3 regions of the Streptomyces sp. NPDC021622 genome follow, and region 3 is predicted to be linked to each of the others. Evidence: riboswitches for the same ligand, from Rfam matches in the RefSeq annotation. Region 3 holds a riboswitch; each other region holds the start of a gene.

Region 1 (9,478 bases), on a different contig from region 3:
AGGCCCAACCAGCGCGGGGCTCGTGGCGCGCGACCGGAGTCGCCTTCCTGCCGAGCAATCCCGTTCCGGCGTCTTCAGATTGACCCAGGTCAATCTGACTGTCAAGAAGCTTCGCCGAAGGATCTGAGATTGACCTAGGTCCGGTTACCCTCGGGGGCATGGATCTGAGCCCCGAAGCGCCCAAGCCAACGGCCAAGGAGATCGCTGCTGAGTACCGCGCGAAGATTGCGGACCCGGACAACGAGGACTACGCACCGGGGCAGCGGCTGCCAGCCGCTCGCCCGCTCGCCAAGAAGCTTGGTGTGCAACTCATGACCGTGCAGAGCGCGTACAACCAACTCCGCGATGAAGGCTTGGTTCTCACCCAGCAGGGGCGCGGGACGTTCGTTCGTGACCCATCGGCGCCTCTCGGTACCGAGCCGGGTAGCAGTCCCGCTTTCACCGCCCTGGCGGGAGAGCTCAGCTCGATCCATGACGCTCTCCGACTCCTCGGAGAGCGCCTGGACCGGCTTGAGCAGATCGTGAGTAACGAGACGCCACCTTCGCAGTGAGAACGTCGGCGCGCTTCACCAGTCTTTCTGCCGTAGCGCGCGCCTCGCCCAAACTCGCTTTGATCAGCGCGAGTTCAGCGGGAGTAAGGCCCGCTAGCTCGTTCCTTTGCTCGTTGATCCCTGGCATGCAAATGAGCATGAGACCGCGAACGGCAGAGGACCCGGACAGACTGTCCGGGTCCTCTTTCCTTGCAGGTCAGGGGCGTTGACGAATCGTCATCGGGATACTTCGTCCACGGCATCCAGTACCGCAGCCCATGGAAGCTTCCGCCCTGACGGTGCGTCACGGGGTTCGTACAGTGGCCATACGTCCGGCCCGTAGACCAGCCGTACACCGGCGTCGCGCAGGGCCTCGATGTGGCGCTGCCACGCTGGGTGGCGAGCATGCGCCGCGTTCACGCGGGGGAAGACGACTACCGGCAAGTCGAGAGTCCCGATGGCTTCGCCCACCTGCGTCAGGGCCTGGTTGTCCATGAGGCCGCTCGCGAGCTTCGCGACCATGTTGGCCGACGCCGGGGCCACGACGTAGCAGTCAACGGCCGGGTGCGGCCGGGCCTCGCCAGGAAGGCGGGGTTCGTCGCGGACGGGGAGCCCGGTCAGCTTCTCCAGCCGCTGGGTCTCCCCGCTCATCCGGAGCCAGCTTCCCGCCGTCGGTGTCAGTGTCACGGCTGCCTGCCAACCACGTTCCATCGCGGGCTCGACAAGGCCCGTGCGGAGTGACTCGACTCCGCCGGCCGCCGACCCGACGACTCCCAGCACCCCGCGCTTGCTCGAACTCACTGCACCGCCCTGCACCGTTGGGCCATCACGAACACCTCGGACGAGCGAGAGCTGCCGCTCACGGGTGACTGCTTGATCAGGTCCCGCAGCGTCTCGCGCACCCTGGGATTGTTGCGCACGAGCTGCGGCGCCGTGCGTTCGGCGGTACGCAGCTCGGTGAACGCCTCATCACCGTGCCCGGCGAGCGAGAGGGCGCGGCTGTAGTCGATGCGGTGCGAGACGCTGCGTTCCAGCGGCATGTGGTCCACATCGATCCGGCCGTTCTCCACCACGTACGACACGTTGTCCAGGTCAAGCTCGATGGACAGGCGGTGCAGGATCACGTTCGTCGGCCCGAACCCGGTTTGCCAGTAGTTCTCGTCTGAACCGAGGTCGTCGGCGAGCCCCTCGGCACGGTCCAACAGGCGGGTCGCCGTCGGGCGGTCCTGGTGCCGAGCCGCCGCGACTGCGGCCCGAAGGTGGATCATGCCGAGCAAGCTCAGTGCAGACGGGTCGCTCTCCGCGACCTGGGAGGCCAGCCACGTCGCCGTGGTGTTGCCCAGCTCCATCGCAGCCTCGTAGCGGCCGTTGGCGAGCAGCGCGTGCGTGCCGGACCGTGCGGCTGAGGCGAGAACTAGGGGATCGTCGGACTCGTCCGCCGCCCGCATCGCACGCTCTGCGGCCAACCATGAGACGTCGGACTCTCCGACCTTCGCGAGCGTCGTGGCCGCGAGGTGGTGAGTGCGGGCAGAGACAGCCCAGCAGTCGCGGCGGTCCTCTCCCCGGCGTCCCGCACGGTCCTCTAGCTCCTGCGCCGTCTGGAGGAGTGCCGGCAGTGCAGCGATCACGCTGCCGAGCCGCCCGCCCTGATAGTCGTTCCAAGCGTGCTCCACACGCACGGCGACCGGCGCGGGAGTGGGGAGCTGCACGTCGGCCTCTGGCCCGAAGAGCAGGCGTGAGAGCCGCCGGGGGCTCATGAGCGCGTCACGTACAGCCGGTACGTCGTCCTGGTGCTTCTCATCCTCCACTAGAAGGGTCTGACCGAGCAGGTCGCCAAGCGGCACGCGCAGGATCCGAGCCAGCTCCGCGAGCATGTCGATCCGCGGCGGCTTCCTGCGGCCCGTCTCTGCCTTCGCGAGCCAGTCAGTACTACGGCCGACCAGTCCGGCCAGCACCTCTTGCGTGTAGCCGCGACGCTTCCGGTAGAACGCGATGCGCTCGCCGATGCTGAGGTGATCTCCAAGACCACGCATAGGGTGCTGCCTCCTGCTGCTGGTAGGGGCGTATTTCACGTTACAGAGCCGGTCAGGCGGCGGGTAGACGCTCTTGATGCCCGCCGTCGCCAGTACGAGCTTGATGGGCCCAAGGGGGCAGGACCCGGACGGAATGTCTGGGTCTCTTTTCGCAGGTCAGCTGCGGGAGTGCCGGGCCGTCTATGGGCCGTCGGAGGGTGGCCCACAACGGCCAATGGCGACCAATGACGACCGGCACCAGTGAGCGCTGAGCTGGTCACACTCCGACCGTCTGAGACACTGGATTCACCATGCCTGTACCCGGAGAACTCACCTTCGTCGCGCCCCGCGGAGCCAAGAAGCCGCCGCGGCATCTCGCCGACCTCACGCCCGCCGAGCGCAAGGAAGCCGTCGCCGCCGCCGGCGAGAAACCGTTTCGCGCCAAGCAGCTCTCGCAGCACTACTTCGCGCGGTACGCGCACGATCCGGAGCAGTGGACCGACATTCCCGCCGGGTCCCGCGGCAAGCTCCAGGAGGCGCTGCTTCCCGAGCTGATGTCCGTGGTGCGGCACATCAGCTGTGACGACGACACCACCCGTAAGACGCTGTGGCGGCTCTTCGACGGGACGCTCGTCGAGTCCGTGCTCATGCGCTATCCGGACCGGGTGACGATGTGCATCTCGTCGCAGGCCGGGTGCGGGATGAACTGCCCGTTCTGTGCGACGGGGCAGGCCGGTCTCGACCGGAATCTGTCGACCGCCGAGATCGTGCACCAGATCGTGGACGGGATGCGTGCGCTCAGGGACGGGGAGATCCCTGGGGGGCCCGCGCGGCTGAGCAACATCGTCTTCATGGGGATGGGCGAGCCGCTCGCCAACTACAACCGGGTGATCGGGGCGATCCGCAGGCTGACCGACCCCGAGCCGGACGGTGTCGGGCTCTCGCAGCGCGGCATCACCGTGTCGACCGTCGGGCTCGTGCCCGCCATCCACCGGTTCGCCGACGAGGGCTTCAAGTGCCGCCTCGCGATCTCCTTGCACGCGCCCGACGACGAGCTGCGCGACACCCTCGTACCCGTCAATACGCGGTGGAACGTGCGGGAGGTGCTGGATGCCGGCTGGGAGTACGCGGCCAAGTCCGGGCGCCGGCTTTCCATCGAGTACGCGCTGATCAGGGACATCAACGACCACGCGTGGCGCGGTGACCGGCTCGGGCGGCTGCTCAAGAACAAGCCCGTGCATGTGAACCTGATCCCGCTGAACCCGACGCCGGGCTCGAAGTGGACGGCATCGCGGCCGGAGGACGAGAAGGCCTTCGTGGACGCCATCGCCGCTCATGGGGTGCCTGTCACGGTTCGTGACACCCGTGGCCAGGAGATCGACGGGGCGTGCGGTCAGCTCGCCGCGGCGGAGCGTTAGGCTGGCCGAAACACAACTTCACAGCCGGAACACATCTTCATATTCCGACAGGGGAGCGCCACAGCGCTGAGAGTGCGGCAGCCAAGGACAGGTTGGCCGCAGACCCTCTGAACCTTGCCCGGGTCATTCCGGGTAGGAAGTTCGGACATCACTCAAGCTGTTGCGCCCTGCCCGCGGACCCTTCCGGTCCGTGGGCAGGGCCGCGTCTCTTCCTGGTCACCCCCAGGAGGATTGAATTCAGTGAGCACCACCAAGAAGGTCACGGTCACCGCCGTCGCGGTGACCTTCGGGCTCGTCGCGCTCTCCGCTTGCGGCAGCTCCGACGGCAGCGGCGACGAGGCCGCAGATTCCAAGAACGTCACGCTGGTCAGCCATGACTCCTTCAGCGTCTCCAAGGACGTACTGAAGGAGTTCGAGAAGCGGTCCGGCTACAAGGTCAGCGTCCTCAAGGACGGGGACGCCGGCGCCGCCGTGAACAAGGCGATCCTCTCCAAGGACAACCCGCAGGGCGATGTCTTCTTCGGCGTCGACAACACCCTGCTGTCGCGGGCGCTCGACAACGACCTCTTCCAGTCGTACGAGGCCAAGGGCTCGGACCAGATCGCCTCGCAGTTCCGCGTCGATCAGGACAAGCACCGCGTGACGCCCGTCGACAGCGGCGACATCTGCGTCAACTACGACAAGAAGTACTTCGCCGACAAGAAGCTGGCGCCGCCGAAGTCCTTCGACGATCTGGTCAAGCCCGCCTACAAGAACCTCCTCGTGACCGAGAACGCGTCGACCTCGTCGCCCGGGCTCGGCTTCCTGCTCGGCACCGCCGCCCAGTACGGCGACGACGGCTGGCAGGGCTACTGGAAGAAGCTCAAGGCCAACGGCGTCAAGGTCGTCGACGGCTGGGAGCAGGCCTACAGCGAGGAGTTCTCCGGCTCCACCGGCGGCAAGAAGGCCAAGGGCGACCGGCCGCTGGTCGTCTCCTACGCCTCGTCGCCGCCCGTCGAGGTGCTCTACGCGAAGCCGCAGCCCAAGGAGGCGCCGACCGGCGTCGCGACCGGCACCTGCTTCCGGCAGGTCGAGTACGCGGGTCTGCTCGGCAACGCCAAGAACGAGAAGGGCGGCAAGGCGCTGCTCGACTTCCTGATCAGCACCGAGTTCCAGCAGGACATGCCGCTGAACATGTTCGTGAACCCGGTGCGGGAGGGCGTCGAGCTGCCCGAGCTGTTCGTCAAGCACGGCGTGAAGGTCGACGAGCCGGAGACCATGGCCCCGAAGAAGATCGCCGACAACCGTGATCAGTGGGTCAAGTCGTGGACCTCGCTCGTACTGAAGTAAAGGCCCCCGCTCGTAAGGGGTTCACACGCGGGAGCGCGGCGCGGCTCGGTCTCATGGCCGTGCCCGTCGCGTTCTTCGCGGTCTTCTTCGCCTATCCGGTCGCCGCGATCGTCGCGCGCGGCCTGAAGGTGGACGGTGAGTGGCAGTTCGGGCGGATCGCGGAGGTCATCGGGCAGTCCGACGTGCGGCACGTGCTGTGGTTCACCACCTGGCAGGCGCTCGCGTCGACCGCGCTCACGCTCCTGATCGCGCTCCCCGGCGCGTATGTCTTCGCGCGCTTCGAGTTCAGGGGCAAGCAGGTGCTCCGGGCCGCCGTCACCGTGCCGTTCGTGCTGCCGACGGTCGTCGTCGGGACCGCGTTCCTCGCCCTTGTCGGGCGCGGGGGGCTGTTCGACGAGATGTGGGGCCTGCGGCTCGACACGACCGTGTGGGCGATTCTGCTCGCGCACGTCTTCTTCAATTACGCCGTCGTCGTACGGACCGTCGGCGGGCTCTGGTCGCAGCTCGACCCGCGCCAGGAGGAGGCCGCGCGGATGCTCGGCGCCTCGCGCTGGAGGGCCTGGCGGACGGTGACGCTGCCCGCGCTCGGCCCCGCGGTCGCGGCGGCCGCGCTCATGGTCTTCCTGTTCACCTTCACTTCCTTCGGCGTCGTACAGATCCTCGGCGGACCCGCGTACTCGACGCTCGAAGTCGAGATCTACCGGCAGACCGCCCAGCTCCTCGACCTGTCGACGGCCGCCGTCCTGACGATCGTGCAGTTCGTGGCGGTCGGCCTGATCCTCGCCGTGCACGCATGGACCGTGCGCAGGCGGGAGACCGCCCTGAAGCTGGTCGACGCCTCCACGGTCGCCCGGCGGCCGCGCGGCGCCGGGCAGTGGGCGCTCCTCGGCGGTGTCATGCTCACCATCGCCGTGCTGATCCTGCTGCCGCTCGGCGTGCTGATCGAGCGGTCGCTGAGCGGCCCGGACGGCTATGGCTTCACCTACTACCAGGAGCTGACATCGGCGGAGGGCGGCGCCTTCCTGGTCCCGCCGATCGACGCGGTCTGGAATTCCCTCCAGTACGCGCTCGCCGCCACCGCCATCGCCCTGGTGATCGGCGGTCTCGCCGCGGCGGCGCTCACCCGGAAGGCCGGCCGCCTGGTGCGCGGCTTCGACGCGCTGCTCATGCTGCCGCTCGGGGTGTCCGCGGTGACGGTCGGCTTCGGGTTCCTGATCACGCTGGACGAGCCGCCGCTCGACCTGCGCTCCACCTGGATCCTGGTGCCGCTGGCGCAAGCACTGGTGGGCGTGCCCTTCGTCGTACGCACCATGCTTCCCGTCCTGCGCGCGGTCGACGGACGGCTGCGCGAGGCGGCGGCCGTGCTCGGGGCGTCGCCGCTGCGGGCGTGGCGCGAGGTCGACCTGCCGATGGTGCGGCGGGCGCTGCTGATCGCGGCCGGGTTCGCCTTCGCGGTGTCCCTGGGCGAGTTCGGCGCGACCGTGTTCATCGCGCGGCCGGACAATCCGACGCTGCCGGTCGCCGTTGCCCGGCTCCTCGGGCGGGCCGGGGAGCTCAACTACGGGCAGGCGATGGCCCTTTCGACGATCTTGATGGTGGTGTGCGCGGTGTCGCTGCTGCTGCTCGAACGGCTCCGTACCGATCGCACGACTGGGGAGTTCTGATGGGTGAGGCCGCGGGTGTGGCTGCGGGTGCGGCTGCTGGTGTGGGGCTGCTGACGCTGACGGATGCGACGGTGCGGTTCGGGGCGCGGGCCGTGCTCGACCGCGTCGGCCTCGAGGTCGCCGAGCACGAGATCGTGTGCGTCCTCGGGCCGAGCGGCAGCGGCAAGTCGACGCTGCTGCGGGCGGTCGCGGGGCTGCAGGAGCTGGACGGCGGGCAGGTGCTGCTCGACGGACGGGACCAGCGGGGGGTGCCCGCGCACAGGCGGGGCGTCGGCCTGATGTTCCAGGACCATCAGCTCTTCCCGCAGCGCGACGTGGCGGGCAATGTCGCCTTCGGGCTGCGGATGCACGGCGTGGCGCGGGGCGAACAGGCCCACCGGGTGGCCGAGTTGCTCGACCTCGTGGGGCTTCCGGGTGCGCAGCGGCGGGTCGTCGCCTCGCTCTCCGGCGGCGAGCAGCAGCGCGTCGCCCTCGCGCGTGCGCTCGCGCCGAGGCCGCGGCTGCTCATGCTGGACGAGCCGCTCGGGCAGCTCGACCGCTCGTTGCGGGAACGGCTCGTGGTCGAACTCCGGGAGCTCTTCGACGAGTTGGGTACGACGGTGCTCGCGGTCACGCACGACCAGGGCGAGGCGTTCGCGCTCGCGGACCGGGTCGTCGTGATGCGCGATGGGCGGATCGCCCAGTCCGGTACGCCACTTGAGGTGTGGCGGAACCCGGCGGACGAGTTCGTCGCGCGGTTCCTCGGCTTCGACAACGTCGTCGACGCGACGGTGGCCGGTGACGTGGCGGACACCGCCTGGGGCAAGATCCCGGTGCCTCCGGGGGTACGGGACGGCCGGTGCCGGCTCCTGGTGCGGCCCGCCGGGGTGCGGCTCGTGCCCGCCGACGAGGGGCTGCCCTGCATGGTGACGGCGCGGACCTTCCGGGGCACGCATGTCGCCGTACACCTGGAGCCCGGGGCGGGGCCGAGGCTTGAGGCGGCCTGTGCGTTGCGGGATGCGCCTGGGGTGGGGGAGACGGTGGGGGTTGCCTTTGACGTGGGGGATGTCGTGGTTCTGGGCTGAGGTGGCCTGGGGGCGTGGGGGCGTGGGGCGTGGGGGCGAAACTCGGGTGCCCGGGTTGCGCGGTCGATCTAGGGTGCGCCTCATGACGTCTTTGGATTACGACCGCCACTGCGCCGAAATCGCAGATCAGCTGGGCCAGTTGCGGGTCACCCTGGCCGGAGCCGACCTTTCGGCCACGGTGCCGACCTGCCCGGAGTGGTCCCTGGGGTACCTCGCCCGCCACGTCGGCGGTGCCGTGCGCTGGGCCGAGCAGCTGGTCGCCACCCGGGCCACGGACGACATCCCGGAGGAGAAGGTCCCGGGTATCCGTGGTCCCGAGGGCGACGACCCCGCCGCGCTCGACGCCTGGCTTGCGGAGACCGCCGAGCTGGCCTTGAAGACGCTGCCCGCCGTGAGCGCCGATACCCCGGTGTGGACCTGGGCCGAGCCGCGGAACGCCGGGTTCTGGGCGCGGCGTATGACGCATGAGGTGGCCATTCACCGTGCGGACGCGGCGATCGCCGCGGGGGTCCCGTATGAGGTCGCGGCTGATGTCGCTGCCGACGCGATCGATGAGTGGCTGGAGATCGTGCAGTACGTGCAGCGGTCCCAGCCGGGGGACAGTGCCGCTGAGCTGCGGGGTGCGGGCCGCAGCATCCATCTGCATGCGACTGATGCGCCGGCGGGGCTGAATGCGGAGTGGGTCATTGAGTTCGGTGAGGACGGGTTCAGCTGGCGGCGGGGGCATGAGAAGGCGACGGTTGCTCTGCGGGGGCCGCTTACTGAGGTGTTGTTGGCCTTCTATCGGCGGCGGTCTCTGGATGGCGGCGCTGTGGAGGTGCTGGGGGAGCGGGAGTTGCTGGAGTTCTGGCTGGAGCGGGCCTCGTTCGGGTGACTTGATTTCCCCAACCCCGCCCCTTCCCGAAAACCCGCTGCGCGGGGGCCTTGCGTGCCGTCATCACCGGCTTCGCCGAGTTCGTCCTCAAACGCCGGACGGGCTAGAAGGTTCGCGGGACGGGCTGGATGGTTCGCCGGGCGGAGTGGATGGTTCGCGGGGCGGGCTAGAAGGTTCACGGGGCGGGTTGGAAGGTTCGCCGGGCGGGCTGGAAGGCTGAGTGGCCGCCGGTCGGCGTCATGAGCTCGTCGCGCTCGGCCCGTCCGGCGGGAGGGATGCCAGTGCGGCCGGGACCTCCTCCACGCCCTCCACCAAGGCGATCGTCGGCCCCATCGAGCGGCCCTGCGCCAGCGCCTGCAGCAGGGGCCAGGCCGGGAGTGTCTGTGTCCAGTGCGTGCGGTTGACCAGGACCATCGGGGCCGGCTTGCCCCGGGACTCGTAGTAGTTGGGGGTCGCCGCGTCGAAGATCTCCTGGACCGTGCCCGCCGCGCCGGGCAGGAAGACGACGCCCGCGTTCGAGCGGGCGAGCAGACCGTCCTCCCGGGTGGCGTTGGCGAAGTACTTGGCCAGGTGGGTGGCGAAGGCGT
Region 2 (9,478 bases), on a different contig from region 3:
AGATGCAGAGACGCAGAGATGCGGAGATGCAAAGACGCGCAGAGAGGTAAGGAAGATGGCAGCACAGGAGATCTTCTCGGGATTGCCGTGGTGGGTGAAGTGGATCGCGGTGCCGGTCATCGCCCTGGTCGTGTTCGGCAGCGTGATAGCGACCGTTGTCGGATTCGTCGTCGGCCTGTTGTTCAAGGCACTGATTTTCGTGGCGCTCGTCGGTGGACTCATCTACGTCGTACGGAAGTTCATATCGGGATCGGCCTCGTCACGCAGCGATTGGTGACTTCTCGCAACAGTTCCCTCGGGCGGGGGAAGTTTCCCCGCATGGGGTCTCGGGCCGGTGTCCAGCGGTTAGAGTCCGAAATCCGACGCCGGGTCCGTCCCGCGCGCGGGCGCAATGCGCTTCCTCCCGCGTGATCGCGGGCACGGGCAGACATCCCACGCGCTTCGGGAGTGAACCTTGGCCACGGTTGATGCCGCACTTTCAACTGCCGCCGCGCCGACCCTCATCGGCTCCGTGCAGCGGGCGACGCGACTGCTGGAGGCCGCCGCCGCGCATGAGGGCGGGGCACCCGCCAAGCAGTTGGCCCGTGAGTCGGGGCTCGCGCTTCCCACGGCCTATCACCTGCTGCGCACGCTGACGCACGAAGGCTATCTGCGCCGGGAGAAGGGGCTGTTCGTGCTCGGTGAGGCCGCCGAGCGGCTGAGTGCCAGCGGGGCGCAGCAGAATCGTCGCGGCATGATCAGCGAGGCCTTGGCGCACTGGCGCGACGCCATCGGCGTACCGGTCTATTTCGCCGTCTACCGCGAGGGTGAGATCGAGATCGTGGCCGTCGCGGACACGCCCGGGAATCCGGCCGTCGAAGAGTGGGCGGACTTCCGCGAGACCGGTCATGCCCATGCGATCGGCCAGTGCCTGCTCGGCCAACTCGACGACGAGCAGCGCAAGGACCATCTCGACCGTCATCCGGTGCAGTCGATCACGCGGTACTCGGTCCGTGACGACCGGAGCTTTCTGCGCCGCCTGGACGCGATGGGCCGGATGAAACCCGTGGTGGAGCGGCAGGAGTACGCGCTGGGAACGGTCTGCGCCGCCATTCCGATCACGGCGGGCAACACGGCCGCCACGATGGCGATTTCCGTTCCCTCCTATCAAGCCGACCGGCTGCTGCCCGCAGCAGACCGGTTGCAGAATGAGATCGGAAAGCTACTAGGGACACTCGCCTTCTCTATCAGCATCTGAAAACTCACTCCTTGTGATCTGATGTGTACGTTAAGCAAGATGCCATGGGTGTCAGGGAGTTGGTTCCTGGCCGGTCGAGGTTTAGCGACGGGGTAGGCGGGCGATGCGAGAGCGCGAGTCGGTGCAGGCAGAGGTCATGATGAGCTTCCTTGTTTCCGAGGAGCTGTCGTTTCGCATCCCGGTGGAGCTGCGCTACGAGACCGGAGATCCCTATGCCGTCCGGCTGACCTTCCACCTTCCCGGCGACGCTCCTGTGACCTGGGCGTTCGGGCGGGAGTTGTTGATCGACGGGGTGGGCAGGGCGTGCGGCGACGGGGATGTGCGCATCGCGCCCACCGATCCCGAGCTGCTCGAAGAGGTCCTCATCAGGCTTCAGGTCGGCGGTGACCAGGCGTTGTTCCGGGTGGGGATTCCGCCGCTGCTCGCATTCCTCGACCGTACGGACAAGTTGGTGCCGCTCGGGCAGGAGCGGGCGCTCGCCGACTTCGAGACACACCTGGACGAGGCGTTGGACCGGATCCTCGCGGAGGAGCAGAGCGCGGGCTGACCTCCGGGGGGCCAACGGGCACAGCCGGATGGCAGATTGGTGCATTTCGCGGCATTGCCCTGAGGGCTCGGCGTCGGCTCCCCGTTGGCTGGCTCCCGGCCCCGGTTCGCGGCCCCGCCCCCTCACGGCTTGCGGCGTCGGCCACCGCCTCCGCCGCGGCGCTGCTTGGTGGCCGAGGGAGCCGCGGGGGCCGGGGCGGCCGACGCGGCGGTGGTGCCTCCGGTGCGGTCGGCCGAGACGACCAGGGCGGCCAGTGCCGTCGTCACCGGGACCGAGGCGACCAGGCCGATCGAGCCGATCAGGGTGCGCACGATCTCCTCGGCGACCAGCTCGCTGTTGGCCACCGTGCCCACGCTGCTCTGTGCGATCGAGAAGAGCAGGAGCAGCGGCAGCGCGGCGCCGGCGTACGCGAGGACCAGGGTGTTGACCACCGAGGCGATGTGGTCGCGGCCGATGCGGATGCCCGCCCGGTAGAGGCCGCGCCAGCCCATCGTCGGGTTGGCCTGGTGCAGTTCCCAGACCGCGGACGTCTGCGTGACGGTCACGTCGTCGAGGACACCGAGTGAGCCGATGATGACGCCCGCGAGCAGCAGACCGCTCATGTCGATATCCGGAAAAAGGCCGTGGATCAGGCCCGTGTTGTCGTCCGTGTTGCCGGTCAGCGAGGCCCAGCCGATGAAGACCGAGCCGAGCAGCCCGATGAGGAGGAGCGAGATCAGCGTGCCGATCACCGCGACCGATGTACGGGCCGTGAGCCCGTGGCACAGATAGAGCGCGATCAGCATGATCGCGCTGGCCCCGACCACCGCCACCACCAGCGGATTCGAGCCCTGAAGGATCGCGGGCAGGATGAAGAAGGTCAGTACGAAGAAGCTCAACGCCAGCGCCACCAGGGCCATGACGCCGCGCATCCGTCCCACCACGACGACGACGAGGGCGAAGATCCCGGCGAGCAGTGCCATGGGGACCGTGCGGTCCACATCGGTGACCGAGTACTGCAGCGCCTCCGGGGCCTTGGGCTCATAGGCGACCACCACCTCTTGCCCCTCGCGCAACTGCCGAGGCGAGTCCGGCTGGACGATCTCGGTGAACGTGCGGCCCTTGTCCTTGCCGCTGGTCACCTCGACCGTCGCCTTCTTGCACATGCCCTCCGCGCGCGACTGCGCGGTCTGGCCCTCGGGAGTGGAGGTGTCCCCGGTGGGCGGCGGCTGCGAGGCGTTCACGTCCTTGCAGGGCAGCTCCTGCACCTTCGTCACCGTCGCCGACTCGGTCTGCCGGTCGAAGCCGACCCCGGTGCGCTCATGGCCCGGCGCGCCACCGGGCCAGAGCACGACGAGGCCCACGACGACCGCCGTGGCGAAAGGAATCAGCACCGCGGCGATGACCTTGCGCAGATGCTTGGAGACGGGCGCCGCCGGGCCGTGGCTGTGCGAGTGCCCGTGCCCGTCCCCGCCCCCGGGCGGGTTCGAGAAGGGCGGCTGGGACGGCGGCTGAGACGGCGGCTCGGACGGCGGGCGGGGCGGCGGCTCTGTGGTGGTCACTGCCCGATCATCGCAAGAACGGAGGGGGCCCTCTGTTCAGCACGCCCGATATGACGCTAGCGTGGGGGCACCTTTGCAAACGCGGGAGCTCGGAGCACCGGGCTGAGAGGGCGCTGACCTCCGTACGAAACGGCACGAATGGTGCCGGTGCCGTACGGGATCCGCTGCGTCGACCGCCGAACCTGTTACCGGGTAATGCCGGCGTAGGGAGTAGGTCTCATGACCACATCGGACGCACGCACGCCTGCCTCGACGCAGAACCAGAGCGACGAGGCCGGGAAGTCCATCGGCTGGCACAAGGCGTACGTCGAGGGCTCACGCCCCGATCTGCGCGTGCCGGTCCGCCAAGTGCACCTCACCAACGGCAAGGCCGTGACCCTGTACGACACTTCGGGGCCGTACACCGACGAGTCCATCGACACCGACGTCCGCAGGGGTCTCGCACCCCTCCGCGAGAACTGGATCATCGCCCGCGGCGACACCGAGGAGTACGTGGGCCGCCCGCCCCGTCCCGAGGACGACGGCATCAAGCACACCTCGCCCCGCGGCGGGCTGAAGAACCTCGACGCGGTCTTCCCCGGCCGTCCCCGCCAGCCACGCCGCGGCCGTCAGGGTCAGGCGGTGACGCAGCTCGCGTACGCCCGTCGCGGCGAGATCACGCCCGAGATGGAGTTCATCGGGATCCGCGAGAACCTCGACCCCGAGGTCGTGCGCGCGGAGGTCGCCGCGGGCCGCGCGGTGATCCCGGCCAACGTCAACCACCCGGAGATCGAGCCGATGATCATCGGCAAGAAGTTCCTGGTGAAGGTGAACGCCAACATCGGCAACTCCGCGGTCACCTCCTCCATCGAGGAGGAGGTGGACAAGATGACCTGGGCCACCAAGTGGGGCGCCGACACGGTCATGGACCTGTCCACCGGCCGCAACATCCACACCACCCGCGAGTGGGTCCTGCGCAACTCCCCCGTCCCCATCGGCACCGTGCCGCTCTACCAGGCCCTGGAGAAGGTCGACGGCCAGGCCGAGGCGCTGACCTGGGAGATCTACAAGGACACGGTCATCGAGCAGGCCGAGCAGGGCGTGGACTACATGACGGTGCACGCGGGTGTGCGCCTTCCGTACGTCCCGCTCACCGCGCGCCGCAAGACCGGCATCGTCTCGCGCGGCGGCTCGATCATGGCCGCCTGGTGCCTGGCGCACCACAAGGAGAGCTTCCTCTACGAGAACTTCGAGGAGCTCTGCGAGATCCTCGCGGCGTACGACGTGACGTACTCGCTCGGCGACGGCCTGCGCCCCGGATCGATCGCGGACGCCAACGACGAGGCGCAGTTCGCCGAGTTGAAGACCCTCGGGGAACTCAACACGATCGCCAAGCGTCATAACGTACAGACGATGATCGAGGGCCCCGGTCACGTCCCGATGCACAAGATCAAGGAGAACATCGACCTCCAGCAGGAGATCTGCGAGGAGGCGCCGTTCTACACGCTCGGCCCGCTCACCACGGACATCGCGCCCGCCTACGACCACATCACCTCCGGCATCGGCGCCGCGATGATCGGCTGGTGGGGCACGGCGATGCTCTGCTACGTCACGCCCAAGGAGCACCTGGGCCTGCCGAACAGGGACGACGTGAAGACGGGCGTCATCACGTACAAGATCGCCGCGCATGCGGCGGACCTCGCCAAGGGGCACCCGGGCGCGCAGGACTGGGACGACGCGCTCTCGGACGCGCGCTTCGAGTTCCGCTGGGAGGACCAGTTCAACCTGGCCCTCGACCCGGTCACCGCACGGGAGTTCCACGACGAGACGCTGCCGGCCGAGCCCGCGAAGACGGCGCACTTCTGCTCGATGTGCGGGCCGAAGTTCTGCAGCATGAAGATCTCGCAGGACATCCGCCGCCAGCACGGCGGTGACCTTGAGCAGGACGAGATCGAGGCGGGCATGGAGCAGAAGTCCAAGGAGTTCGCCGCGGCGGGCAACCGGGTCTATCTGCCGATCGCGGACTGAACCGAGCAGGCCACTGAAACGGCCCACGAGGTTCCGGACAGCGCGAATCTGTGGGTCTCCCAACAGCCGTTGGGGGACCCACAGCCGTGCTCGCCCGCGGCCCCGCTACTCCGGCTTGTGGTCGGGCCCGCCGAAGTCGGGGCTTGAGAAGTCCGGACTCGAGTAGCTCGGCCGCGGCCCCGCTGAGGGACCGCCGTCCGGGCTGCTGAACCCGGGCCGGTGGTAGCCCAGTTGAGGCATGCGGCTGCTCGGGTCCGCCGACGGCGTACGGGCCACCTGTGCAGCCCCCGGATCCGCGAGCGCCTCCCGCAGGAACGGAAGGACGCCGCGCTCCAGAAGTGCCTCGCCCCAGGCTTCCCTGGCGCGGACCACCTCCTCGTTCCGTTCGCCGTGCGAGCCGGCCTGGAGCGAGGTCGAGCCATTGCGCAGAGCGGTCAGGAGCAGGCCGATCGCAGCGACCAGGATGCCCCCTGCGGTGAGCGCGCCGAACAGCCATCCCGCGGTGAGCAGGGTGTCCGCGAAGGCGGGCTCGGGGTTGAGCATCTTCAGGATGTAGCCCACGAGCAGGAAGATCGCGGCGGCCGCCCCGGCGAGCACGGGTGCGAGCACCGCGACCACGGCGATCGCCCCCGCCCCCGCCCCTGTCTCGGCGGTGACCTCCCCCATCGTGGTGGCGAGACCGAGGCCGCCCGAGCCGGCTTCCGCCTCGCTCTGGCTGCTCCGTTCCCGTATCGATGGTGCGGCAGATCCGCTTTCGCGCAGCTTCTCGCGGACCTTCACATAGTGCGTGTACTCGGTCGTGGCAGCGGCAGTGATCAGCGCAGTAGCGTTCAGTGCCATGGTGCGCAGCTGCTCGGGATTGAGCCGCTCGCCCACTGCGGCGAGATCCGGACGGTTCGGTGCGGTGCGCAGCGCCTCATCGAGGATCCGCTCGAACTCGGGGCGGTCCTCATTGAGCAGGTGTGGAGCGCTGTTCATGTGCATCCCCCGATGCTCCGTAGGGCTTGGTGGCTCGCATGGGTACGAGCCGTCGGGCAGAAACGGAGGGGAGCCTGCTACGGATAAGCCGATGGTAGAGCCGTGACGGCACGCGGTGACAGGGGGTTTCCAGAAATAGGCCCCCTGGCCAGCGTGATCCTGTAATGGATCGCCTGCCCAGCGAACGCTCAGCTATCCAAGGGGAGTTGGCAGACCAGTAGCTTTCCGGCCATGGTCACTCCGCCGTCCATGGCGATGGCCAGTCCGCCTGCGTAGATGTGCGGTCCCTCGATGACGGGCCCGCCGCCGTCCGAATCGTCCTCGGAGCCGACATCGCCCAGCAGATACGGGATGGGGCTGTGGCCATGGACGATGCGGTGGCCGCCGTACATGTCGAGGAGTTCGCGTACGGCCGCGGGGCCGGACTCGTCGCGGAAGGCGAAGCGCTTGGTGAACTTCCGGAAGAGGTCCCAGCACTCGTCCGCGTCGTTGCGCGTGAGTGTCTCGCGGACGGTGTCGTTCACGGCCTCGATCGAGTCGCCGTAATCCAGATAGGCGGTGGTGTCGGAGTGCATCAGGAGATGACCGTCCTCCGCCTCGATCGCGTCCAGGCGGGCCATCCACTGCAGGTGGTGGTCCTCCAGGCGCTCCATGTCGGTCTTCTGGCCGCCGTTGAGGAGCCAGGCGGCCTGGAACGTGGCGGTGCCCGCGCCCGAGTTGACCGGGGTGTCCCCGAACCGCTTGGCGCCGAGAAGGAGCAGCTCGTGGTTGCCCATCAGGGCCTTGCAGTAGCCGCCGGCTGCGGCGGCCTGGGCGGACAGGCGCATCACGAGGTCGATGACGCCGATGCCGTCGGGGCCGCGGTCGGTGAAGTCGCCGAGGAACCACAGTCGCGCGTTGCCCGCGGACCAGTTGCCGTCGGCGTCGATGAGGCCCTGCTCCTGGAGGGCCGCGAGCAGCTCCTCCAGATAGCCGTGCACATCGCCCACGACGTACAGCGGACCGTGCTCGTCGGACGCCGGCGCCTGTGGAGGCTCGGGCATGGCCTGCACCTCCACTTGCACGGTGTCGCCGCGGTTGATGACGGGCAGGTCGCGCTGGGTGGGGGTGTAGCCGTTGTCCGGCACCCCGGGAACCTCCCCGGAGCCGCCAGGACCCGCCGCGTCCCCCGCACTTCCCTCGACCGGACCGGTCTCATGGACGTACGCCGGTACGCGGAAGTCGCGCAGCGTCGCCGTCCGCACATCGGGTCCCTGACCGGCCCCCTGAGTCATCGACCCCTCCACCACCATTGCGCCGCATCTGCACCGAGATCGGACTGCCTGGTCGCAGCGGCCCGCGGTGTCGTCCGCCCATCATAGGAATGCGGCTCGCGCTGTGTGGTGCACCAGGGGTGGTGAATCAGTACTGAACCCCAGTTCACCGAGGTTTTCTCCCGAATTGGGTAGGGGTTTCCCCGTAGATCATGACCGGGCTGTGCTGGTGGGCGCCGGGCAGCGCGGGCCGACAGGGTGTCTCTCCCCGCCGGCCGGCACCGTCAACCAGGTCCTGGCGAACGGGGTGAGCTGACCGTCGTACGCGGTGGACGTCGCTCGGACGAGGTGCGCACGATCAGCTCCGTCGGTATCACCTGCTCGACCGGGCGGCCCGAATCGAGCCCTTCGATGGCGTCGATGAGCAGTTGGACGACGGCTGTGCCGATGCGCCGGGGTTTCAGCGAGAGCGTGGTGATGGGCGGTTCGGTGGTGGCGTAGACCGTCGACTCGCTGCAGCACACGAGCAGCAGATCGTCAGGGACGCGCAGTCCGTACCGGCGGGCGGCCGCGAGGAGATCGGTTCCGTTCGGATCGAACAGGCCGTAGACGGCGTCGGGCCGGTCGGGCCGGGCGAGCAGCCGGTCGGCCGCGACGGCGCCGGCGCACGGGTCGTGGGCCGGATAGGACTCGTACACCGGGTCCTGTCCGACGCGCTCGCACCAGCGCAGATAGGCGGTTGTGGACAGGTGGGTGTACGTGTCGGTGGTGGTCCCGGTGAGCAGTCCGATCCGCCGGGCGCCGGCCGCCGCGAGGTGGTCGAGGATCTCCAGGACCGCCGCCTCGTGGTCGTTGTCGACCCAGGCGGTGACGGGGAGAGACCCGGCTGGGCGGCCGTCGGAGACCACGGGCAGGCCCTGGCGGACCAGCTCGCTGACGACCGGGTCGTGGTCTGAAGGATCGACGACGACTGTGCCGTCGAGCGCGACGTTCGACCAGACGTCGACCGGGCTGCGCCGGGAGGTGGCGGGCAGGATGACAAGGGCGTAGCCGCGGGCCAGCGCGGCCGAGGTCGCGGCTCTGGCCATCTCCGCGAAGTACGCGAATTCGGTGAAGGTGAAAGGTTCATCCCCGTATGTCGTCACGGTCAGGCCGATGAGGCCCGACTTGCCGGTACGGAGCGTTCGGGCCGCCGCGGAGGGGCGATAGCCCAGCCGTTCGGCGACCTCGCGGACATGGCGTCGGGTGGCGTCCGGGAGGCGTCCCTTGCCGTTAAGAGCGTCGGAGACAGTCGTGATGGAGACACCGGCTGCGGCGGCGACGTCTCTGATGCCCGCTCGGCTCTGCCGGTTGCCCCGGCGGGCGGTCTCCGCTCGGCTCACCTGGTGGTTCCCTGCTGCTGTCATGGCGAGCCGATAGTAGGGCTCATGAGGGTGGGTAGTGCGGGCGCATATTCACTCGTTGACAGGCACGTTTCTGCATGGTGAGTACGGGCCAATGACCTTGGAATGCAAGGGAGTTGGCGGGATTCGGGGGAGTCGGTCCCTTGTCGTCGCGCACAGGCCTGCCAAATGAGCGATGTTTCGAAGAGGTCTCAACTCACCTTCACGGGTGATGCGCGCCACGGAGTGAGCCACCGGCGCGTGACGTAACGGGGAGCGCTCCCCCCTCATCGTGCGCCTTCGTATCTCGATGCCCCGGAACCCATTCGCAGCGGGGCTGAATCCTCATAAGGTGAGCAGTATTGAAGTCAGGGTGTTCAGGTGTTCAAGAGGAGGACTGCGGTGAGCGAGACGAACCCGAGGCTGCGCGCCGAGCTGGAGGGTATCCCCACCTACAAGCCCGGCAAGCCTGCCGCGGCCGATGGTCCGGTGGCGTACAAGCTGTCCTCGAACGAGAATCCGTACCCGCCGCT
Region 3 (9,478 bases):
GTCGGTCAGCGTCTCGGCGTGCTTCATCTCGTCGAACGACTCGGCCCGGGTGTACTTGGCGAGCTTCGGCCAGCCGAAGTTCTCCTGCATTTTCGCGTGAAGGAAGTACTGGTTGATCGCCGTCAGTTCGGCGGTCAGCTGCTCATTGAGAAACTCGATGACCTCGGGGTCGCCCTGCATCGCAGAGGCTCCTTCCAAGTGTGTTGACTGGCCAGGTAGCGCGCATCTTTGCACCGGTGTTCGGAGGTCGTCCAGTAAGTGCACGCTTAGTAGGAGTTGCCCGAATCAGCGTTTGGGCGGGGGCTGCCTGGTCACGTCCACTGCCCCGGGTCTGTCAGGATGGAGGCATGGGTCAGCCGGCGGATCACGCATCTCGGAGAGCAGCGGAGCCGGAGCTTCCACCGGGACAGCGCCTGCAGCGTGGCTGGCCGGTCACGCACTACGGCCCGGTGCCGAAGTTCCGCCCGGAGCGCTGGGAGTTCAGGGTCTTCGGGGCCACCGCCGACGGTGAGAAGCACTGCTGGACGCATGAGGAGTTCTCGGCTCTTCCGTATGCCACCGTCGTCGCCGATCTGCACTGCGTCACGAAATTCAGCATGCTCGGCGCCGAATGGGGCGGGGTGCCCGCACGTGCGCTGCTCGACATCGCGCCGCCCGCGCCCAATGCCACGCATGTGATGGTCTGGGCCGAGTACGGCTTCAGCTCGAATCTGCGGATGGCCGACTTCGCCTCCGACCGCACGATTTTCGCCACGCACAAAGGCGGCGAACTGCTCACCGCTGAGCACGGTTTCCCGCTGCGGCTCGTGGTGCCCCATCTGTACGCCTGGAAAGGCCCCAAGTGGGTCCGCGGCATCGAGTACATGACGGCCGACCGCCGCGGCTTCTGGGAGGAGCGCGGCTATCACAACGTCGGCGACCCCTGGGCAGAGCAGCGTTACTCGTACCAGGAAGAGCCCGGAGACGGCCCCGAGCTCTAGTCCTGCGTACGCCGCTGATTTCGCCGGTCAGTGGTGGTACTGGTGCACCACGGCGTGGCCCTTGCCGCGGCCGATCATCCACTTGTTGACCGGAGTGGTGATCACGAACGCGGCGGCAAGCGCGATGGCGAGGATCCACCAGAACATCGGGTCCGAGAGATGGGCGTCCATCCCTCCCGGCCAGAACGCGATCACGGCGTTGTCGATCAGCTCCATCACCGCGATGGACAGGGTGTCCGCGGCGAGCGCGACCCGGAACGCCGTCTTGAAATCGACCCCGGCCTTGAGAACGCCGCGCAGAGTCAGGGCGTAGCCGAAGAAGAAGGCCAGGATGATCGCGAGGATCATCGTCTCCACGTTGCCCCAGCCGAGCGCGGTGCCGATCACCATGCCGAGGACCTCGCCGATGGCGCACCCGGTGAGGCAGTGCAGCGTCGCCTGGGCCGCCATGCGCCAGCTGACCTTGCCGATGCCGTGCGTGTGCTGCTGCATGAGAAGTCCTCAGCCGTCCCTGAGCTTCTTCAGCCGCGCCACGTCCGCCGCGTGCCCCTCCTTGCCGCCAGGTGTCTCGATGATCAGCGGTACGCCGTCGGTCGCGGGGTGGGCCATCAGCGCGCGGAACGGGTCCTCGCCGATGTGGCCGGTGCCGATGTTCTCGTGGCGGTCCTTGTGGGCGCCGACCACGTCCTTGGAGTCATTGGCGTGCACCAGCTTCAGCCGGCCATCGCCGACCGTGTCGACCAGGAGATCGAGGGTCTGGTGCATGCCGCTCGGCCCGGTCAGGTCGTGGCCCGCCGCGAAGATGTGGCAGGTGTCCAGACAGATCCCCAGCTTCGGGTGGGCGTCGAGCGCCTCGAAGTACGGGCCGAAGTCCCAGGTGCGGGAGCAGAGCGAGAAGCCCTGCCCGGCGGTCGACTCCAGGAGGAGATACGGATCGTCGTCGTGCGTCAGCTCGTCGAGCAGCGGCAGCATCCGGTCGCGCACCTGCTTCAGGGCGACGGAGCGGTCCCGGCCGCCGGTCGCGGAGCCGGTGTGCACGACGACGCCGAGTGCGCCGATCTCGCGGCCGCGGCGCAGCGAATGGCGCAGGGACTCCACGGACTTCTCGACGGTCGCCTCGGTGTGCGAGCCGAAGTTGATGAGATAGGGCGCGTGGACGTACGCGGGAATCCGCTCGGCGGCGCAGGCCGCGCGGAACTCCTCGTCCTGCTTCGGATTGCCGGGCGGCGTGGCCCAGCCGCGCGGATTGGCGACGAAGACCTGGACGGTCTCGGCGCCCATCTCACGGGCGTACGAGAGCCCTACGGAGGCGAGCCCGCCGGCCACGGGGACATGACCGCCGACGGGGTTGCGGGACGCTGCGCTGGGGGACTTGATGCTGCTCACGGGGTCCAGGGTGGCACGCCCGTGGGCGGGCCCTGGCCTGCGGGTCGGCGATACCGCGCCCCTGACAAGGGGCGCGGGGAACTGCGCGACCGGCCACAAACGACCCGCAGACGGGACAGGCGCCTGCTAGCGGATCTCGATGGTGATGGTCGACCCCTTGGGGGCCTTCTCGCCGGCGTCCACGGACTGATCATTCACGGTGTCCCCGAAGAGGCCGAGCAGACCCTTGTCCTCCTCGACCTGGAAGCCCGCGTCCGTCAGCTTCTTCGTGGCCTCGTCGACCTTCATGCCCTCGACGTCCGGCACCTCGACCATCTGCGGGCCCTTGGAGATCTGCAGCGTGACCGTGTCACCCGTGGCGAGCTCCTTCTGGCCCTCCTTGGGGGACTGCGCGGCGACATCGCCCTTGTCCTCCTCGGAGTGGACCCGCGCCGTGGCGATCTTCACCTTGAGCCCGGCGTCCTCCAGCTCGGCGGTCGCGTCGGCCTCGGACTCGCCCGTCACGTCGGGGACGTCGATCGGGGAGCCCTTGCTGACGACGATGGCGATGGCGGAGCCCGCCTTGCGCTTGGTGCCCGCGCCCGGCTCCGTGCTGATCACGGAGCCCTTGCTGACCTCCTCGCTGAAGGCCCTCGTCGTCATGCCGGGAGCGAGACCGGCGTCCTTGAGTTCCTTCTTCGCCGAGGTCAGCGGGGTGCCCTCCAGGTTCGGGACCTTGACGATCTCCGGGCCCAGCGAGATGGTCAGCGTCACGCCGTCGTTGCCCCGGATGCGCTCGCCCGCCTTGGGGTCGGTGGCCATGACCGTGCCCCGCTTGTCGGTGTCGCTGTACGCGCGCTTGACGTCCTTCACCTCGAGCCCGGCCTCGTCGAGCCGCTGCTTGGCGGCCGCCTCGGTCTTCGCCAGGAGCGGCGGGACGTTCGTGAACTGGCCGGAGTTGATGTACCAGACGCCCGCGCCGAGGCCGAGCGCCAGGAGTACGGCGGCGACGATCGCCAGGACTCCGCGGCGCGGGTTGGACCGCCCGCGTCCGCGGCCGGGGGCCTGCGGCGGGGCCGACGGTGGTGTCGCCAGGATGCTGGTGCGGTTGAGCGGGTCCTGCTGCTGGTCATCGCCGTCCGCGGGGAGCGACAGCTGCACGGACCGCGCGGCGCGTGGGATCACGCTCGTACGGTCGTCGGCGTTGTCGTGCTCCGTGGTGCGCGCCTGCGGGGGCACCGCGTCCAGCTGCTCGAGGGAGAGCGCGGCCCGTGCCTCCCTGGCCTGCCCGAGCAGCGCCACCGCGTCGTGCGGGCGGACGTCCGGGGTGCGGGCGGTGGCGGAGGCGACCAGCTCGTCGAGCTCCACCGGGAGCCCCGGGACGGCCGCCGACGGGGGCGGCACGTCCTCGTGGAGGTGCTGGTAGAGCACCTGGGCCGGCGATTCGCCGGAGTGCGGCTTGGCGCCGGTCAGCATTTCGTAGAGCACGACACCGCACGCGTACACGTCGACACGGGTGTCGGCCGTGCCGTGCTCTATCTGCTCGGGCGCGAGATAGGAGACCGTCCCGAGGACCGTGCCGGTCGTGTTCGTGACGGTGTCCACCGCGCGCACGAGGCCGAAGTCGGCGACCTTGACCCGGCCGTCATCCCCTATGAGGACGTTCTCCGGCTTCATGTCGCGGTGCACGAACCCGGCGCGGTGCGCGGCGCCGAGCGCGGCGAGCACCGGCTCCAGGATGTCGAGCGCGGCCCGCGGCTGCAGGGCGCCGCGCTCGCGCAGGACGTCGCGCAGGGTGCACCCGGCGATGTACTCCATCGCCAGATAGACGTACGCACCGTCGGTGCCCTGGTCGTAGACCCCCACCACGTTCGGGTGCGAGAGCCGGGCGACCGACTTCGCCTCGCGGATGAAGCGGTCGACGAACGAGACGTCGGCGGCGAGCGTCGGGTGCATCACCTTGAGCGCGAGCACGCGGTCGAGGCGGGTGTCCACGGCCCGGTAGACCGTGGCCATCCCGCCTACCGCGATCCGTCCGTCCACGCGATAACGGCCGTCGAGCACCTGCCCGACGAGCGGGTCCTGAAGGGTCGTGTCCACGGAGGGAGTCTACGAGCCACCGCTGACACCGATGCCCGCGCGGGCGGCCCCGGGGCCCGACTGCAGCCGACCTGTAACAGGCGCCCTGCGCTCAGAACGCCGGCCGCTCCGGATCCAGCCTGGCCATGCCCTCCGCGGGAGAGGACGCCTCGGCGAAGTGCCGCCGCGGAATCCGGCCCGCCCGGAAGGCCAGGCGCCCCGCGTCGACGCCGTGCCGCATGGCCTCCGCCATGAGCACCGGCTCCTGCGCCCGCGTCACGGCCGAGGCGAGCATCACACCCGCGCACCCCAGCTCCATCGCGAGCGCCGCGTCGGACGCCGTGCCCGCCCCCGCGTCCAGAATCACCGGCACGCGCGCGTGCTCGACGATCAGCTGGAAGTTGTGCGGGTTGCGGATCCCGAGCCCGGAGCCGATGGGCGACCCGAGCGGCATGATCGCCGCACAGCCCACGTCCTCCAGCTTCCGGGCGAGGACCGGGTCGTCGTTCGTGTACGGAAGCACCGTGAAGCCGTCGTCGACCAGGGTCTCGGCGGCGTCGATGAGCTCGATCGGATCGGGGAGCAGGGTGCGCTCGTCCGCGATGACCTCCAGCTTCACCAGATCCGTGCCGAGCGCCTCCCGGGCGAGCCGGGCGGTCAGGACGGCCTCGCCCGCGGTGAAACAGCCCGCCGTGTTCGGAAGGACCCGGATGCCGAGCCTGCCGAGCACGGAGAGCACCGAGCCCTGCACGCCCGGATCGAGGCGGCGCATCGCGACCGTCGTCAGCTCCGTTCCGGAGGCGACGAGTGACCGCTCCAGCACGTCGAGGCTCGGCGCACCGCCCGTACCCATGATCAGCCGTGAGGAGAGCGTGAGCCCGCCGATGACGAAGGGGTCGTCTGCCATGTCGGTTCAGCCTCCTTGGACGGCGGTGAGCACTTCGACGCGGTCGCCGTCGGCGAGCGCCGTGGTGGACCACCGCGCGCGCGGGACGACGGTTTCGTTGAGCGCAGCGGCGACGCCGGACGGGGCCGCGGTGAGCGTGGCGACCAGGGATTCGAGCGTGGTGCCCGCGGCCACCTCGCGGACTTCTCCGTTGACTGAGACGGCTGAGTGGGTCATGCGGGCTGCTCCATGAGGGACTGTGCCGAGGGTGTCGTCGCGAACCGGCGGGGGGTGAACGCCCGTGCCTCGTCGGGCAGTTCACCGGTGACCAGGGCGTGCGCCATGACGTCGCCGGTGACGGGTGTCAGAAGGACGCCGTTGCGGTAGTGGCCGGTGGCCAGCTGGAGGCCGGGCAGGGCGGTGGGGCCGAGCATCGGCGCGTTGTCGGGGGAGCCGGGGCGCAGTCCCGCGCGGGTCTCGGTCAGCGGCAGTTCCGTGATGCCCGGTACGAGCTCGTGGGCGTCCCGAAGCAGCTCGTACACGCCGCCCGCGGTGACCGTCGTGTCCCAGCCGAGCTCCTCGCTGGTCGCGCCGACCACCAGCTCGCCGTTCTCGCGCGGCACCAGATAGACATGGCTGCCCCGGACCACGGCGCGCACCGTACGGCTCAGGAACGGCGCGTAGCGCTCCGGCACCGTAAGACGCAGCACTTGCCCCTTGACCGGGCGAACGGGCGGCAGAACCCCCTCAGGGACCCCTGAGAGGCGTCCGCTGAGGCTGCCCGCGGCCAGCACGGTCCGGCCGGCCTCCAGGGCGGCGCCGTCCTCGAGGACGACACCGGTGGCCCGGTCGCGCACGACCGTCAGGCGCTGCGCCCACGCCCGGTGGAAGACCACGCCGGCCCGCTCGCACGCCACCAGGAGCGCCGCGGTGAGCCTGCGCGGGTCGACCTGGTGGTCGCCGTCCACGCGGAGCCCGCCGCGCACACCGGGCGCGAGCATCGGTTCGAGGCGGCGGCACTCACGCCCGCTCAGCCACTCCGATTCAAGCCCCGACTGGCGCTGAAGGGTGTGCAGTTCGCGCAGATGGGCGCGGTCGTCGGAGTCCAGCGCGACGGCGAGCGTGCCGCAGGCGCGGTAGCCGAGATCGCGGCCGCTCGCCTCCGTCAGCTCCTGTGCGAACGCCGGATAACGCTTCGCGGAGGCCAGATTCAGGCCGAGCAGCGTCTGCTCGCCGTAGTGGAGCTCGGTGACCGCGGCCAGCATGCCCGCGGCGACCTGCGCCGCGCCGCCGCCGGGCTCGGGGTCCACGACCGCCACGGACAGACCGCGCTGCGCCGCCCGCCAGGCCGTGACCAGGCCGATGATGCCGCCCCCGACGACGAGGACGTCCGTTGTCGCATGGGGTGGTGTACGTGGATGCATGGGTGTCCAGCCCCTCCCTTCGCCGGCATGACCCGGATCAGGTTCGTACGGTCGGAGGCCGTCCCAGCCTCCCTCTCAGCCCGGTGCGTCCGGGCTCCCGCGAGTGCTCTGCACCGGCCACCCTAGCCCGTCGGGTCCGGCGGCAGTAGGGGGAGCTGTCCGGATATGGGCGGTGACGGTGTGTCAGAGATCTCCTCGTCGCGCCCTGAAGTCGGCGTCCCGTGCCGCCCTACAGTGATCGGGTGAGCGAGCAGCAGAGGCAGGCAGAGCGCCAGGTCGTCATCGTCGGCGCGGGGATGGCCGGGGTGCAGACCGCCGTGGCCCTGCGCGATCAGGGGTTCACCGGTGCGGTCACCCTCATCGGGGCGGAACCCCATCAGCCGTACGACAGGCCGCCGCTGTCCAAGGCCGTGCTGCTCGGCAAGGCGGAGGGCTCCGCCTTCGACGTCGACTTCGAGGCGCTGGGCATCGAGCTGAGCCTGGGCCACGAGGTCACGGGTGTCCGCCCCGCGGACCACGAACTGGACACCGAGCGGGGTCCGGTCCCGTACGACGCCCTCGTCATCGCCACCGGCGCCGAGCCGATCCTGCTGCCCGGCGCCTCCGGAGTCCCCGGCGTCCATCTGCTGCGCACGCTGGACGACGCCGAACGGCTGCGCCCGGTGCTCGCCGAGCAGCACGACATCGTGGTCGTCGGGGCGGGCTGGATCGGCGCCGAGTTCGCCACCGCCGCGCGCGAGGCGGGCTGCGCGGTCACCGTGGTCGAGGCCGCCGAGCGGCCGCTCGCGGGGGCGCTGCCTGCGGAGGTCGCGGCGCCGATGGCCGCTTGGTACGCGGACTCCGGGGCCGAACTGCGCACCCACGCGCGCGTGGAGCGCGTCGAGCCCGGCACCGTCTTCCTCGACGACGGCACCCGGCTGCCCGCCGGCGCGGTCGTCGTCGGCATCGGCGCCCGGCCCGCCACGCAGTGGCTCGCGGATTCCGGGATCGCCCTCGGCGCCCACCGTGAGGTCGTCGCCGACGACCACCTGAGGACCTCGGAACCGGATGTGTACGCGGTCGGGGACTGCTCCTCCTTCCCTTCGGGAAGGTACGGCGAGCGCCTCCTCGTCCACCACTGGGACAACGCCCTCCAGGGCCCGCGCACGGTCGCGGCCAACATCATCGGCGAGGCCCCCGCGGCGTACGACCCGGTCCCGTACTTCTGGTCCGAGCAGTTCGGCCGCTTCGTCCAGTACGCGGGACACCACGGCTCCGCCGACGCACTGGTGTGGCGAGGTGACCCGGCGGGCGCGGCCTGGACGGTGTGCTGGCTGCGCGCGGGCGCCCTGGTGGCCGTCCTCGCGGTGGGGCGCCCCCGGGACCTCGCCCAGGGCCGCAAGCTGATCGAGAGCGGCGCGCGGCTCGATCCGGCCAAGGCGGCGGATCCGTCGGTGCCGCTCAAAAAGGCGGTCCTGGAGTAGCCGCGCCGCCTGTGCCGCCCTCTGTCAGTCGCCGGGGATACGCTTTGTCCTGTGACCGAGATTGACGCAAAGACTGATGCTCTCGTCCCCGCATGGCTCCACCTCCCCGACATCGCCGAAATGCTCGACGTCGAGGTGACGCGTGTGCGCCAGCTGGTCAAGGAGGGCCAGCTGATCGCCGTGCGCCGTGGTGAGAACCGCGCGCTCCAGGTGCCCGCCGCCTTCATCGACGGCGACAAGATCGTCAAGGGCCTGACCGGCACCTTGACGCTCCTGAGGGACGACGGCTTCTCCGACGAAGAGATGCTGGAGTGGCTCTTCACCGCCGACCCGACCCTGCCGGGCACGCCCGCGCAGGCGCTGAGCGAGAATCGCGGCACGGAGGTGAAGCGCCGCGCCCAGGCGCTCGCCGTCTGACCTGATCCGAACCGTGCGGTGTACGGGCCGCAGCGTGCTCCACGCGGCCCGTACGCCACCGCCACCGACACCCGGGGGGAACACTCCATGGCCATCACGCCTGCCCGCGAGCAGCTCGCCGACGCCCGCCTCTACCTGTGCGTGGACGCCCGCAAGCGCCAGGGAGACCTCCCGGAGTTCCTCGACGCCGTCCTCGGTGCCGGCGTCGACATCGTGCAGCTGCGCGACAAGGGCCTGGAGGCCGCCGAGGAGCTCGAGCACCTCCAGTTCTTCGCCGACGCCGCACGTCGGCACGGCAAGCTCCTCGCCGTGAACGACCGCGCGGACGTCGCGCACGCCATCGGCGCCGATGTGCTGCACCTGGGCCAGGGCGACCTGCCCGTGCCCGCGGCCCGCCGCATCCTGGGCGACGACGTACTCATCGGCCGCTCCACACACGCCGAGTCCGAGGCCGCGGCGGCGGCCGTCCAGGACGGCGTGGACTACTTCTGCACGGGCCCCTGCTGGCCGACCCCCACTAAGCCGGGACGGCACGCCCCCGGTCTCGACCTGGTCCGGTACACGGCGTCGCTGGGCACGGACCGCCCGTGGTTCGCGATCGGCGGTATCGACGCGGGCAATCTGGACGAGGTGCTCGAAGCGGGCGCCCGCCGCGTCGTCGTCGTCCGGGCCATCACCGAGGCGGACGATCCGGCGGCGGCCGCGGCGGACTTCGCAAAGCGGCTGCGTACGGCCTGATCGGCGTTCTTCGGCCATCCTCCGGGGAAGCTGTCCGTAAGGTGGACGGGGATTAGCCGGTGCGGCACCCCGTCGCTAACCTGCCCGTATGGCCCTAGGCACTGCTTCCACCAGGACAGATCGCGC

What was found. Region 3 has a riboswitch for thiamine pyrophosphate ahead of thiO (glycine oxidase ThiO). Riboswitches for the same ligand answer to the same signal wherever they lie in the genome.
Region 1: another riboswitch for thiamine pyrophosphate. It lies ahead of AB0G47_RS23710 (thiamine ABC transporter substrate-binding protein); the one in region 3 lies ahead of thiO (glycine oxidase ThiO).
Region 2: another riboswitch for thiamine pyrophosphate. It lies ahead of thiC (phosphomethylpyrimidine synthase ThiC); the one in region 3 lies ahead of thiO (glycine oxidase ThiO).

What each region holds. Positions count from the first base shown of each region.
Region 1 covers NZ_JBFACK010000012.1:29,379-38,856, reverse strand. The annotation lists gene AB0G47_RS23730 (winged helix-turn-helix domain-containing protein) at 159-551, shown strand; gene AB0G47_RS23725 (flavoprotein) at 768-1,310, opposite strand; gene AB0G47_RS23720 (helix-turn-helix domain-containing protein) at 1,328-2,563, opposite strand; gene rlmN (23S rRNA (adenine(2503)-C(2))-methyltransferase RlmN) at 2,854-3,960, shown strand; TPP riboswitch at 4,000-4,117, shown strand; gene AB0G47_RS23710 (thiamine ABC transporter substrate-binding protein) at 4,201-5,289, shown strand; gene AB0G47_RS23705 (iron ABC transporter permease) at 5,265-6,953, shown strand; gene AB0G47_RS23700 (ABC transporter ATP-binding protein) at 6,953-8,017, shown strand; gene AB0G47_RS23695 (maleylpyruvate isomerase family mycothiol-dependent enzyme) at 8,100-8,891, shown strand; gene AB0G47_RS23690 (LOG family protein) at 9,129-9,478, opposite strand, start outside.
Region 2 covers NZ_JBFACK010000019.1:11,414-20,891, forward strand. The annotation lists gene AB0G47_RS31915 (DUF5326 family protein) at 56-277, shown strand; gene AB0G47_RS31920 (IclR family transcriptional regulator C-terminal domain-containing protein) at 512-1,237, shown strand; gene AB0G47_RS31925 (SsgA family sporulation/cell division regulator) at 1,341-1,784, shown strand; gene AB0G47_RS31930 (YibE/F family protein) at 1,907-3,325, opposite strand; TPP riboswitch at 3,397-3,552, shown strand; gene thiC (phosphomethylpyrimidine synthase ThiC) at 3,545-5,332, shown strand; gene AB0G47_RS31940 (hypothetical protein) at 5,438-6,316, opposite strand; gene AB0G47_RS31945 (metallophosphoesterase) at 6,499-7,602, opposite strand; gene AB0G47_RS31950 (LacI family DNA-binding transcriptional regulator) at 7,848-8,969, opposite strand; gene hisC (histidinol-phosphate transaminase) at 9,348-9,478, shown strand, end outside.
Region 3 covers NZ_JBFACK010000001.1:515,673-525,150, forward strand. The annotation lists gene bfr (bacterioferritin) at 1-180, opposite strand, end outside; gene AB0G47_RS02345 (sulfite oxidase-like oxidoreductase) at 348-980, shown strand; gene AB0G47_RS02350 (DUF4396 domain-containing protein) at 1,008-1,472, opposite strand; gene AB0G47_RS02355 (deoxyribonuclease IV) at 1,482-2,366, opposite strand; gene pknB (Stk1 family PASTA domain-containing Ser/Thr kinase) at 2,493-4,445, opposite strand; gene AB0G47_RS02365 (thiazole synthase) at 4,537-5,331, opposite strand; gene thiS (sulfur carrier protein ThiS) at 5,338-5,547, opposite strand; gene thiO (glycine oxidase ThiO) at 5,544-6,734, opposite strand; TPP riboswitch at 6,732-6,845, opposite strand; gene AB0G47_RS02380 (FAD-dependent oxidoreductase) at 6,977-8,197, shown strand; gene AB0G47_RS02385 (Rv2175c family DNA-binding protein) at 8,249-8,614, shown strand; gene thiE (thiamine phosphate synthase) at 8,702-9,352, shown strand; gene metF (methylenetetrahydrofolate reductase [NAD(P)H]) at 9,441-9,478, shown strand, end outside.